One region of the Methylocella tundrae genome, then DNA from elsewhere that is predicted to be linked to it. Evidence: predicted binding sites of a transcription regulator. Region 1 holds the regulator's gene; each other region holds the start of a gene.
The links. Region 1 encodes LexA, which represses DNA repair genes until DNA is damaged. Its sites were predicted from a motif close to TGTTCNNNNTGTGTTCNG; they were not measured.

Region 1 (2,203 bases):
TGCGTTGGATATCTCGCGGATGGCCGTTCCCTGTCGCTGGTGTTCGACAAAGCTGCGTTCGCCGAAGATTGCGGGCGCGCCGACATCATCGTGACGCCGCTCTTCGCGCCGGCGGGCTGCGCCGCGGGCCTTGTCATCGATCGGGGGGAACTGAAAGAAACCGGCGCCATAACCTTGTCGTTTACCGCGTCCGGCGTCGCAAGGCGCGCGGCTCGAACGCCGGACGAGGACCGCCCCTGGTCTCCTGCGCCCAGGCGAAAATGGGGCCCAAGCTCGCGTTCGTTCGCAGCGTCGCGGCCAACGCGGGCCGCATCTTCCGATCTTGACCCTTCCAGCGTCGCGCGGGACGCTGGCGAGGCGCGGGGCGCCGTCGAGGACGAAGACGGCGACGCCTCGCCGCTTGAGTAGGCGCGCAAGCTGCCAAACATCACGCTTTAATAACGGCGAATGAGGCTGACGAGCTTGCCTTGAATGCGCACGCGGTCCGGTCCGAAAATGCGCGTCTCATAGGCGGGATTTGCGGCTTCGAGCGCGATCGAGGCGCCGCGCCGGCGCAGCCGCTTCAGCGTCGCCTCCTCGTCGTCGATCAGCGCGACGACAATGTCGCCCGTTTCCGCCGTGTCCTGCTTGCGGATCACTACCGTGTCGGCGTCGAATATTCCGGCCTCGATCATTGAGTCGCCGCGCACTTCAAGGGCGTAATGTTCGCCTTGCGGCAGCATCTCCGGCGGCAGGCTGATGGTGTGGCTGCGGTTCTGCAGGGCCGTAATCGGCGTGCCCGCGGCGATTCGCCCCATGACCGGGATGGCGACGGTCCCCCGAGGGCCGTCTTCTTCTTCCCGGCTCGGGCTCGCAGGCAAGGAGCGCACCCGCCCAAGATTGCCTTCGATGACGCTCGGCTCGAATTTCTTGTTCCGGTTGAGCTCCGGCGGCGTCGAAGAATCGGGCATGCGCAATACCTCCAGCGCCCGCGCCCGGTTGGGCAGGCGCCGGATGAAGCCACGCTCCTCAAGCGCGATGATCAGACGATGAATTCCCGACTTCGACCGCAGGTCGAGCGCGTCCTTCATCTCGTCGAAAGAGGGGGGCACGCCCGTCTCCTTGAGCCGCTCATGGATGAAGCGCAACAGCTCGCTTTGCTTTTTCGTCAACATCGGCTCTGACTTTCTCGTAAACGATCTGCACGTCCCGCCGCGGCGGCGCGGGCGCGCTTTAGCTGGCGCTTCCGCGGCAAGCTCCGACTCTGTGTTCAAAGGTTAAGCGTGGCCGCTGCCGCAAGGCCAGGGATAAAACAGGGCGCAGGGCGATAGCGAAGCGCAAAACCGATGGATCGCGGATCATGGGCGGCCAGTAAACTCGCACAAAGAGTGAACAGACCATATCTGTTCGCGCTGCGTTCCGCAAGGCGCCTGATGCGAGACCCCGGCGCTTTTTTGCGCGCTGGGCACGACGGATCGTTCACGGAACTTTCAGCTTTGCCATACGTTGATGTAAACGGCCGGCGCACGGCGTCTCTTCTTCGCCGAGTGGTTCCGGCCTCTTACGAGAGGAGACCACGCATGGATCGACCGCTGCAGATCGTATTCCGCGACATACAGCACTCCGAGGCCCTCGCGAAGCTCATCGAGGAGAGAGTGCAACGGCTCGAACATATTTACGCGCACATCATCGGGTGCCGCGTGGTCGCGGGCGCGTCTCATCGCGGACCGAGGAATACGGTGGCGCCGCTCGCCCTCTGCGTCGAAGTCGAGGTGCCCGGCCGGCCGTTGATCGTCGCAAAGTCGGAAGCGAAGCGGAAAGGCCAGCAGAACACACTCGTCCATCGCGTTTTCGACGCTGTTCAGCGCCAGCTTGAGCAGCTTGCCGAGATCATCAAGGGAAATGTGAAGCGGCACGAGAACGGTATCGAGTCGGGCGTCGTGGTGCGTCTGTTTCCCGAGCAGGACCATGGCTTCGTGGAGGTGAAAGGCGGCCCGGATCTTTACTTCTCCCGCAGCTGCGTGATGCGGGGAAGCTTCGACAATCTGAAGATCGGCGCCATGGTGCATTTCACGCGCGCCGCTGCGGAAGGGGTGATGGGCCCCCAGGCCAGCGCCGTCTATGTGTTGGAGCAGCGCGAGACGGGACGCGACAAAGCGGCGCGACCGGCAGGCGCGCTTGAGCCGATCGTGACCGGCGCCTGACCATTTGCGTGCAGGATGCG
Region 2 (2,203 bases), on a different replicon from region 1:
ATCGCCCTGGCGCTCTCGCCCGGCGCGACGACGAGGACTGGGCGCGCGGAAAAACGCGCCAGCGCATGAGCGGCGCCCCAGCTGTCGGCGAGCGCGGCGCGGGCGGCGACGCCAGAAGCTTCGATCCGCTCGACCATGCCCTTCACCATGGCGTCTTCGCCGCCAAAGAGATGCGCCGCGCCGAAAACGTCGATGACGATGCCGTCCGGCGGGTCGGCGGCGACGATCGGCGCATAGTGTTTGAGCGCCCAAAGCGCGAAGCGCCCGAGCGCTTTGGCGTCGGCGGCGGGATCGGCGTCCTTGACGATGAGGTCTCGCGCCAGCGCCTGCGCCTTGGTCGCGGACATACCGATATATAGGCCCGCGGCTCCAGCGGCTCTGTCCGCCGCCAGAACCACGCGCCGTCGCCCTTCCCTGCCGATGAGCACGAGCGGCGTCTCAGCCGGCGGCGCGGCGGCGCCCAATAGTCTTCTGATCCGGCCCGTGGGCCAAGTCGGCAGGAAGAGCGAGATGACCCTTGGCATCGCAGGCCTCCACTTCAAAATCGGCGCTCTCGCCGGCCCGACACCGGATCAATTCGAGCCGCCACCTTGCGCGTCCGACGCCCTGGACCGGCAAAGCGGTTGAAGGAAGCCCGCTCACGCGCCAGCGCGTGACGGAGGCGGTCGGCTGCCCGAAATCGGCGGCCTCAGCGTGTCGCCGCCAGCGCCGGATGGCGATGCCGATGGCGCCGGAGGCCTCGGCCGCAAGCTCCAGCCGGCGCGAGGCGGTCATCGAGAGGCGCGCGACCTCGGCGACGACGCCGCCAAGGCCGCCGTGACGCAGGCCCTCCTCGAAGCAGGCGAGAACCGACTTCTCGTCGCCGGCCTCGACGTAGATCACGCGACCCGGCGCCAGCCCCGCTTGCGCGAGCGCCGGGGCGAACAAATCCTGGCGCGTGACGCACCACAGGATTTTTCCGCGTATCCGGGCCACGATCCCGGCTGAGAACAGCGCCGCCGCGGCGCCGTCGATCGCGCCATTGCCGCCGCCCGCGACCTCATGCAACGCGCCGAGCGCCAGCCCGCCGCCCGGCAGACGCCCGTCGATCTCCTTGATCCCGAACGGCAGCACCGCGCGCCGGCGCGCCGGTCCGCCTTCGAGGCGCTGAATGCGCTCGCGAAGCTCGGCGACGACAGGATTGGCGGCGGTTTCATTCACAGGACAAAAGGCCTCCGGCAGTCTTCCCAACGGGTTTTCGCGGTGATATGTTCCCTAAATGTTCTTAACGAGCCATGCGAGTCAATCGGCCGCATCAATCTTCATTGCCGCGGACCCGGAAGATCGAATGGCGAAAATCAAGGATCGCCGCCTGATCACTTCAGGATAACAGCAAGATAGCGGGGCATTGGTGAGCGCGGCGCATCTGGAGAAATTGAACGGGGAACAGCGCCGCGCCGTCGAGCATGGGGTTGGACGCGCCGATGGCGCCATCGGCGGTCCGCTGCTGATCATCGCGGGGGCGGGTTCCGGCAAGACGAACACGCTGGCGCACCGCGTCGCCCATCTGATCGTCAACGGCGCCGATCCGCGGCGTATTCTACTGATGACTTTTTCGCGCCGGGCGGCGGCCGAAATGAGCCGGCGCGTCGAGCGCATCTGCGGCGCGGCGCTGGGCGGCGGGGCCGGCGCCGTCACGGACGCGCTCGCCTGGGCGGGGACGTTTCATGGGATCGGCGCAAGGCTGCTGCGCGACTACGCCGACGAGATCGGTCTCGATCCGGGTTTCACCATCCACGATCGGGAAGACAGCGCCGATCTTTTGAACCTCGTCCGCCATGAACTCGGCTTCTCGAAGATGGAGAGCCGGTTTCCGACCAAGGGGACCTGTCTCGCGATCTACTCCCGCGCCGTCAACGCGGAATTGCCGCTCGACGACGTGCTGCGCGATTTCTATCCGTGGTGCGCCGGATGGAGCGCGCAATTGCGCGAGCTGTTCGCGGCCTATGTCGAGGCCAAGCAGGGGCAGAACGTTCTCGATTACGACGATCTTCTGCTCTACTGGGCGCAGACCGTCAGCGATCCGCTGCTCGCCGGCGATATTGGCGGTCGGTTCGATCATGTGTTGGTCGATGAATATCAGGACACCAACCGCCTGCAGTCCTCGATCCTGAAGGCGCTGAAGCCCGGCGGCGAGGGTCTCACGGTCGTTGGCGACGACGCA
Region 3 (2,203 bases), 340 kb from region 1:
TATGCGGCGGGATGTTCGTCGCCATGCCGACGGCGATGCCGCCCGCGCCATTGACGAGAAGGTTCGGAAAGCGCGCCGGCAGCACGACCGGCTCATGTTCCTTGCCATCGTAATTCGGCTGAAAATCGACGGTATCGGAATCAATGTCTTCGAGCAGCGCCATGGCCGGACGCGCGAGGCGCGATTCGGTGTAGCGCATCGCCGCCGCCGGATCGCCGTCGACCGAGCCGAAATTGCCCTGGCCGTCGATGAGAGGCAGACGCATCGAAAAGGATTGCGCCATGCGCACCAGCGCATCATAGATCGCCGAGTCGCCGTGCGGATGATATTTACCCATGACGTCGCCGACGATACGCGCGCATTTGACGTAAGGACGGTCGGGCGTGTGGTTGTTCTCGTTCATCGAGAACAAAATGCGCCGGTGCACCGGCTTCAGACCGTCTCGCACGTCGGGCAAGGCCCGGCTGACGATCACGCTCATCGCATAATCGAGATAGCTGCGGCGCATCTCGTCAGAGATGGAAACGGGTCTGATGTCGGATCCGGGGGCAGCCGGTCCGGTGTCGTCAGTATCGGCCAATGAAAGCTAGTCCAAAAATGAGTTCAAGGCCCAATATTAGAGGCCCACGCGCCAAAACGCCAGCTTTACGCGGCGAAAACCGAGCAAAACCAGAGATTGCACGCAAAGGCCCGACCGCACGGCGATAGGCCGGGCAGCCTTCATGGCGACTACATTCGCCGAACGCCCAACCGCTTTCCGATCGAATGGGGTCATTCGATCGATCAGAAATCGCTCCAGATTCAAAAGCTTGAGCATATTCGCGTCGATCGGATCGAACCAATCTGATCGGAATATCCTCTAGAATGGAATATCGTCGTCGATGATGTCGGCGGTGCGGCCAGCGCCCGCGGCGGCGGGACGGCGATCGGGCGCGCGCTCCATCGGCGACGACCGGCCGAAACTCGAACTCGCGTCCTCAAATCCGCCGCGGTCAGCCTCGGAATCACCTCGGCCGCGGCTATCGAGCAGAGTCAGTTCGCCGCGAAATCTTTGCAGCACGACTTCCGTCGTCTTGCGCTGGTTGCCTTCCTTATCGGTATACTCGCGCGTCTGCAGTTGACCCTCGAGATAAACTTTCGAGCCCTTTTTGCAATACTGCTCCACGATTTTCCCGAGATTCTCGTTGAAGATCACGATGTTATGCCACTCAGTGCGATCCTTGCGCTCGCCGGTCGCCTTGTCGCGCCAGGACTCCGTCGTCGCCAGGCTGAAACTTACCACCGCGTCGCCGGAATTCATCCGCCGCGTTTCCGGATCGCGGCCGAGATTACCGACGAGAATTACCTTATTGACGCTCCCCGCCATTCTTTATGCTCCCTGGAAACGCTTGCAAAAAACTCGGCTGATCCGATCACTCAATGCAGTTAGCGGCGCCGCGCGCGGCTTGTCCACCACCGCGCCTATGTTCTATGTATGTTCTAGCAGCCGGCGCTCGCGGCGGCAAGCGCCGAAGGCGGAAATTTCAGCCCGTCGAGACGCCGGCGCGAACGTCGGACACGTCGATCTTGCGGTCGAGCGCGGCCTTGAGCTTGGCGCGATCAAGTTCGCCTTCCGACCATGAAATGACGACGGTTGCAACGCCATTGCCGATGATATTGGTCAAGGCGCGGCATTCGCTCATGAATTTGTCGACGCCAAGCACGATCGCCATACCCGGAACAAGCGCCGGATCGACCACGGCAAGCGTGCCGGCCAGTGTAATGAAGCCCGCCCCCGTGACGCCGCTCGCGCCCTTTGATGTCAGCATGGCGACGATGAGTATGGTCATCTGCTGGCTGAAACTCAGGTCGACGCCGAGCGCCTGCGCGATGAACAGGGTCGCCAATGTCATATAGATATTGGTGCCGTCGAGATTGAAGGAATAGCCGGTCGGCACGACGAGGCCGACGACCGGCTTCGAGCAGCCGAGACGCTCAAGCTTCTCCATCAGCGCCGGCAAGGCGCTTTCCGATGAGCTCGTGCCGAGCACGATCAGAAGCTCGGATTTGATATAATTCAGGAATTTGAAAATATTGAAGCCGGCGATCCGGGCAATCGAGCCAAGGATCAGGATAATGAACAGGGCCGACGTCAAATAGAAGGTCGCGACAAGGCCGAGAAGATTGCCGAGCGAATGCGCGCCATATTTGCCGACGGTGAAGG
Region 4 (2,203 bases), 1.6 Mb from region 1:
CGCTCTAGAGGCGGTGGTCTGTTTCACTTCCAGCCCGTCAATCGCGTCAACTGATCCTGTTCTAGTCAACCGCAGCCGCCAAAGCGGCGATGACGGTTCCTCCCACGAGCTCCATCGCGTCCAGCTCGGAGATCTTGTCGAGATAGCGCTGCGATTTCGCCTTCTCGTCACGGCGCAAATGGATGAAAGCAAGGGCCTTCAACGTATAAAGCGCGAAATGGCCTGGCCCATTGACGTCGGAGGAAATCTGGCCGCTTCTCCAGAGCGTCCAATCGGCGTCCAATCCTGCCTGACGCGCGGCCTCTTCTAGCCCGGCCTCGGCGATCGTCAGCGCTTCGTCGAGATTACCCTGATAGGTATGGATTTTATAAAGGCATAGATAGCTCGGCAAAGCATCAGGCCGCAGCGCAAGCGCCTCGCGAAAGGCAAGGTCAGCGCCGACCGGATCGCGCCGGTAAAGCGACACGCCGCGCTGCAGCATCTTATTCACCTCCGGCAGCACGTCCCCGAAATCGATCAGATTGTCCATTTGGACGATATTGTTGGCTCGAAGCTTCCACGGTTGGCTGATTTCTGACATGGAATCGCGCGCGCTCTCGGGATTTGGCTGACGTGCGGCGAGCAAGCAATTGCCGTGCCCTGCCCGCGCGGTAGCTGCGAAAGGCCGTCACATCCGGCCGCCGCGGCCTCGAGGCATGGCGTTAACCATAGCCAAACTTTTGGCTTGTCCAGCCGGGCGGCGGCGCGACGCGTCACCCGATTATTTTTCTATCTCTCGTTGCGCTTTTCCACAGCCACCAATTGCATATCCCTCTGCCGAGGGCGTCACAGGCTGAGAAATATGCCGGATAAGTAGAACATAAAAAGAACTTGCGAACGAGAACAAATACAGTACATTCAATAGCAACGCAGATCGCATTGCACTCCTCGCCTAGCCTGTGTCAGAAGGATCAATCACATGAGTCAAGCCAATCTCCGCCTCGTAGAAGGATCGTCCGTGGACAAGACCAAGGCCCTTGACGCCGCCCTGTCACAGATCGAACGCGCCTTCGGCAAAGGCTCGATCATGCGGCTTGGCAAGAATCAGAAAGTCGTCGAAATCGAAACCGTGCCGACCGGCTCTCTCGGTCTCGACATCGCCCTTGGCGTCGGCGGACTGCCGCGCGGGCGGGTCATCGAGATCTATGGTCCCGAATCGTCCGGAAAAACGACCCTGACGTTGCATGTCATCGCCGAAGCCCAGAAAAAGGGCGGCGTTTGCGCCTTCGTCGACGCGGAACACGCGCTCGACACCATTTATGCGCGAAAACTCGGCGTCAATCTCGAAGATCTTCTGGTTTCCCAGCCGGACACCGGCGAGCAGGCGCTGGAGATTACCGATACGCTGGTGCGCTCGGGCGCGGTCGACGTGCTGGTCATCGATTCGGTCGCGGCGTTGACCCCCCGCGCGGAAATCGAAGGGGAAATGGGCGATAGCCAGCCAGGTCTCCAGGCGCGCCTGATGAGTCAGGCTCTACGCAAGCTCACGGCGTCGATCTCGCGTTCGCAAACGATGGTGATTTTCATCAATCAGATCCGCATGAAGATCGGTGTCATGTACGGCAGCCCCGAGACGACGACAGGCGGCAACGCATTGAAATTCTATGCGTCGGTTCGGCTCGATATCCGCCGCATCGGATCGATCAAGGATCACGACGAAGTGACGGGCAACCAGACGCGCGTCAAGGTCGTCAAGAACAAGGTCGCGCCGCCCTTCAAACAAGTCGAATTTGACATTATGTATGGCGAGGGCATTTCGAAAATCGGCGAGCTGATCGATCTTGGCGTGAAAGCCGGCGTCGTCGAGAAATCAGGAGCCTGGTTCTCCTATGACAGCCAACGGCTTGGGCAAGGCCGTGAGAACGCCAAGACTTTCCTGAAGGCCAATCCGGCGATCGCCGATAAGATCGAGCTCGCCATTCGTGAGAATTCGGGGATGATCGCCGACAAGATTCTGGACGTCGCCGACGGCGGCGAGGAATGACGCTTTCCGGCCTCTTAGGCCTTCGCCGCGATCGGCCGGTTCTCGAGCATGATCGCGGCGCGGGAACAAGCCGTGCTTCTGGTCTTTCGCGTACGTCTGGCGATGCTGCGGCTCGAAGCCGGCCTCCGGCGCATTGACGATGGCGCCGGCCGCGCCTTGAGGCGCGTCGCCGCGACTTGC

Region 2: a site for LexA is predicted at 1,249-1,266, ahead of SIN04_RS00635 (ImuA family protein). Genes of this name have one in related genera too.
Region 3: a site for LexA is predicted at 1,465-1,482, ahead of ssb (single-stranded DNA-binding protein). Genes of this name have one in related genera too.
Region 4: a site for LexA is predicted at 854-871, ahead of recA (recombinase RecA). Genes of this name have one in related genera too.

Annotation. Positions count from the first base shown of each region.
Region 1 is NZ_CP139089.1:3,153,785-3,155,987, forward strand. Features, by position in the region: gene SIN04_RS16815 (ComEC/Rec2 family competence protein) at 1-408, shown strand, start outside; gene lexA (transcriptional repressor LexA) at 435-1,154, opposite strand; gene SIN04_RS16825 (HPF/RaiA family ribosome-associated protein) at 1,560-2,183, shown strand.
Region 2 is NZ_CP139087.1:119,502-121,704, forward strand. Features, by position in the region: gene SIN04_RS00630 (DUF6504 family protein) at 1-524, opposite strand, end outside; gene SIN04_RS00635 (ImuA family protein) at 439-1,200, opposite strand; gene SIN04_RS00640 (ATP-dependent helicase) at 1,391-2,203, shown strand, end outside.
Region 3 is NZ_CP139089.1:3,493,378-3,495,580, reverse strand. Features, by position in the region: gene gyrA (DNA gyrase subunit A) at 1-580, opposite strand, end outside; gene ssb (single-stranded DNA-binding protein) at 860-1,366, opposite strand; gene SIN04_RS18335 (dicarboxylate/amino acid:cation symporter) at 1,524-2,203, opposite strand, start outside.
Region 4 is NZ_CP139089.1:1,590,831-1,593,033, forward strand. Features, by position in the region: gene SIN04_RS09815 (hypothetical protein) at 62-580, opposite strand; gene recA (recombinase RecA) at 959-2,023, shown strand.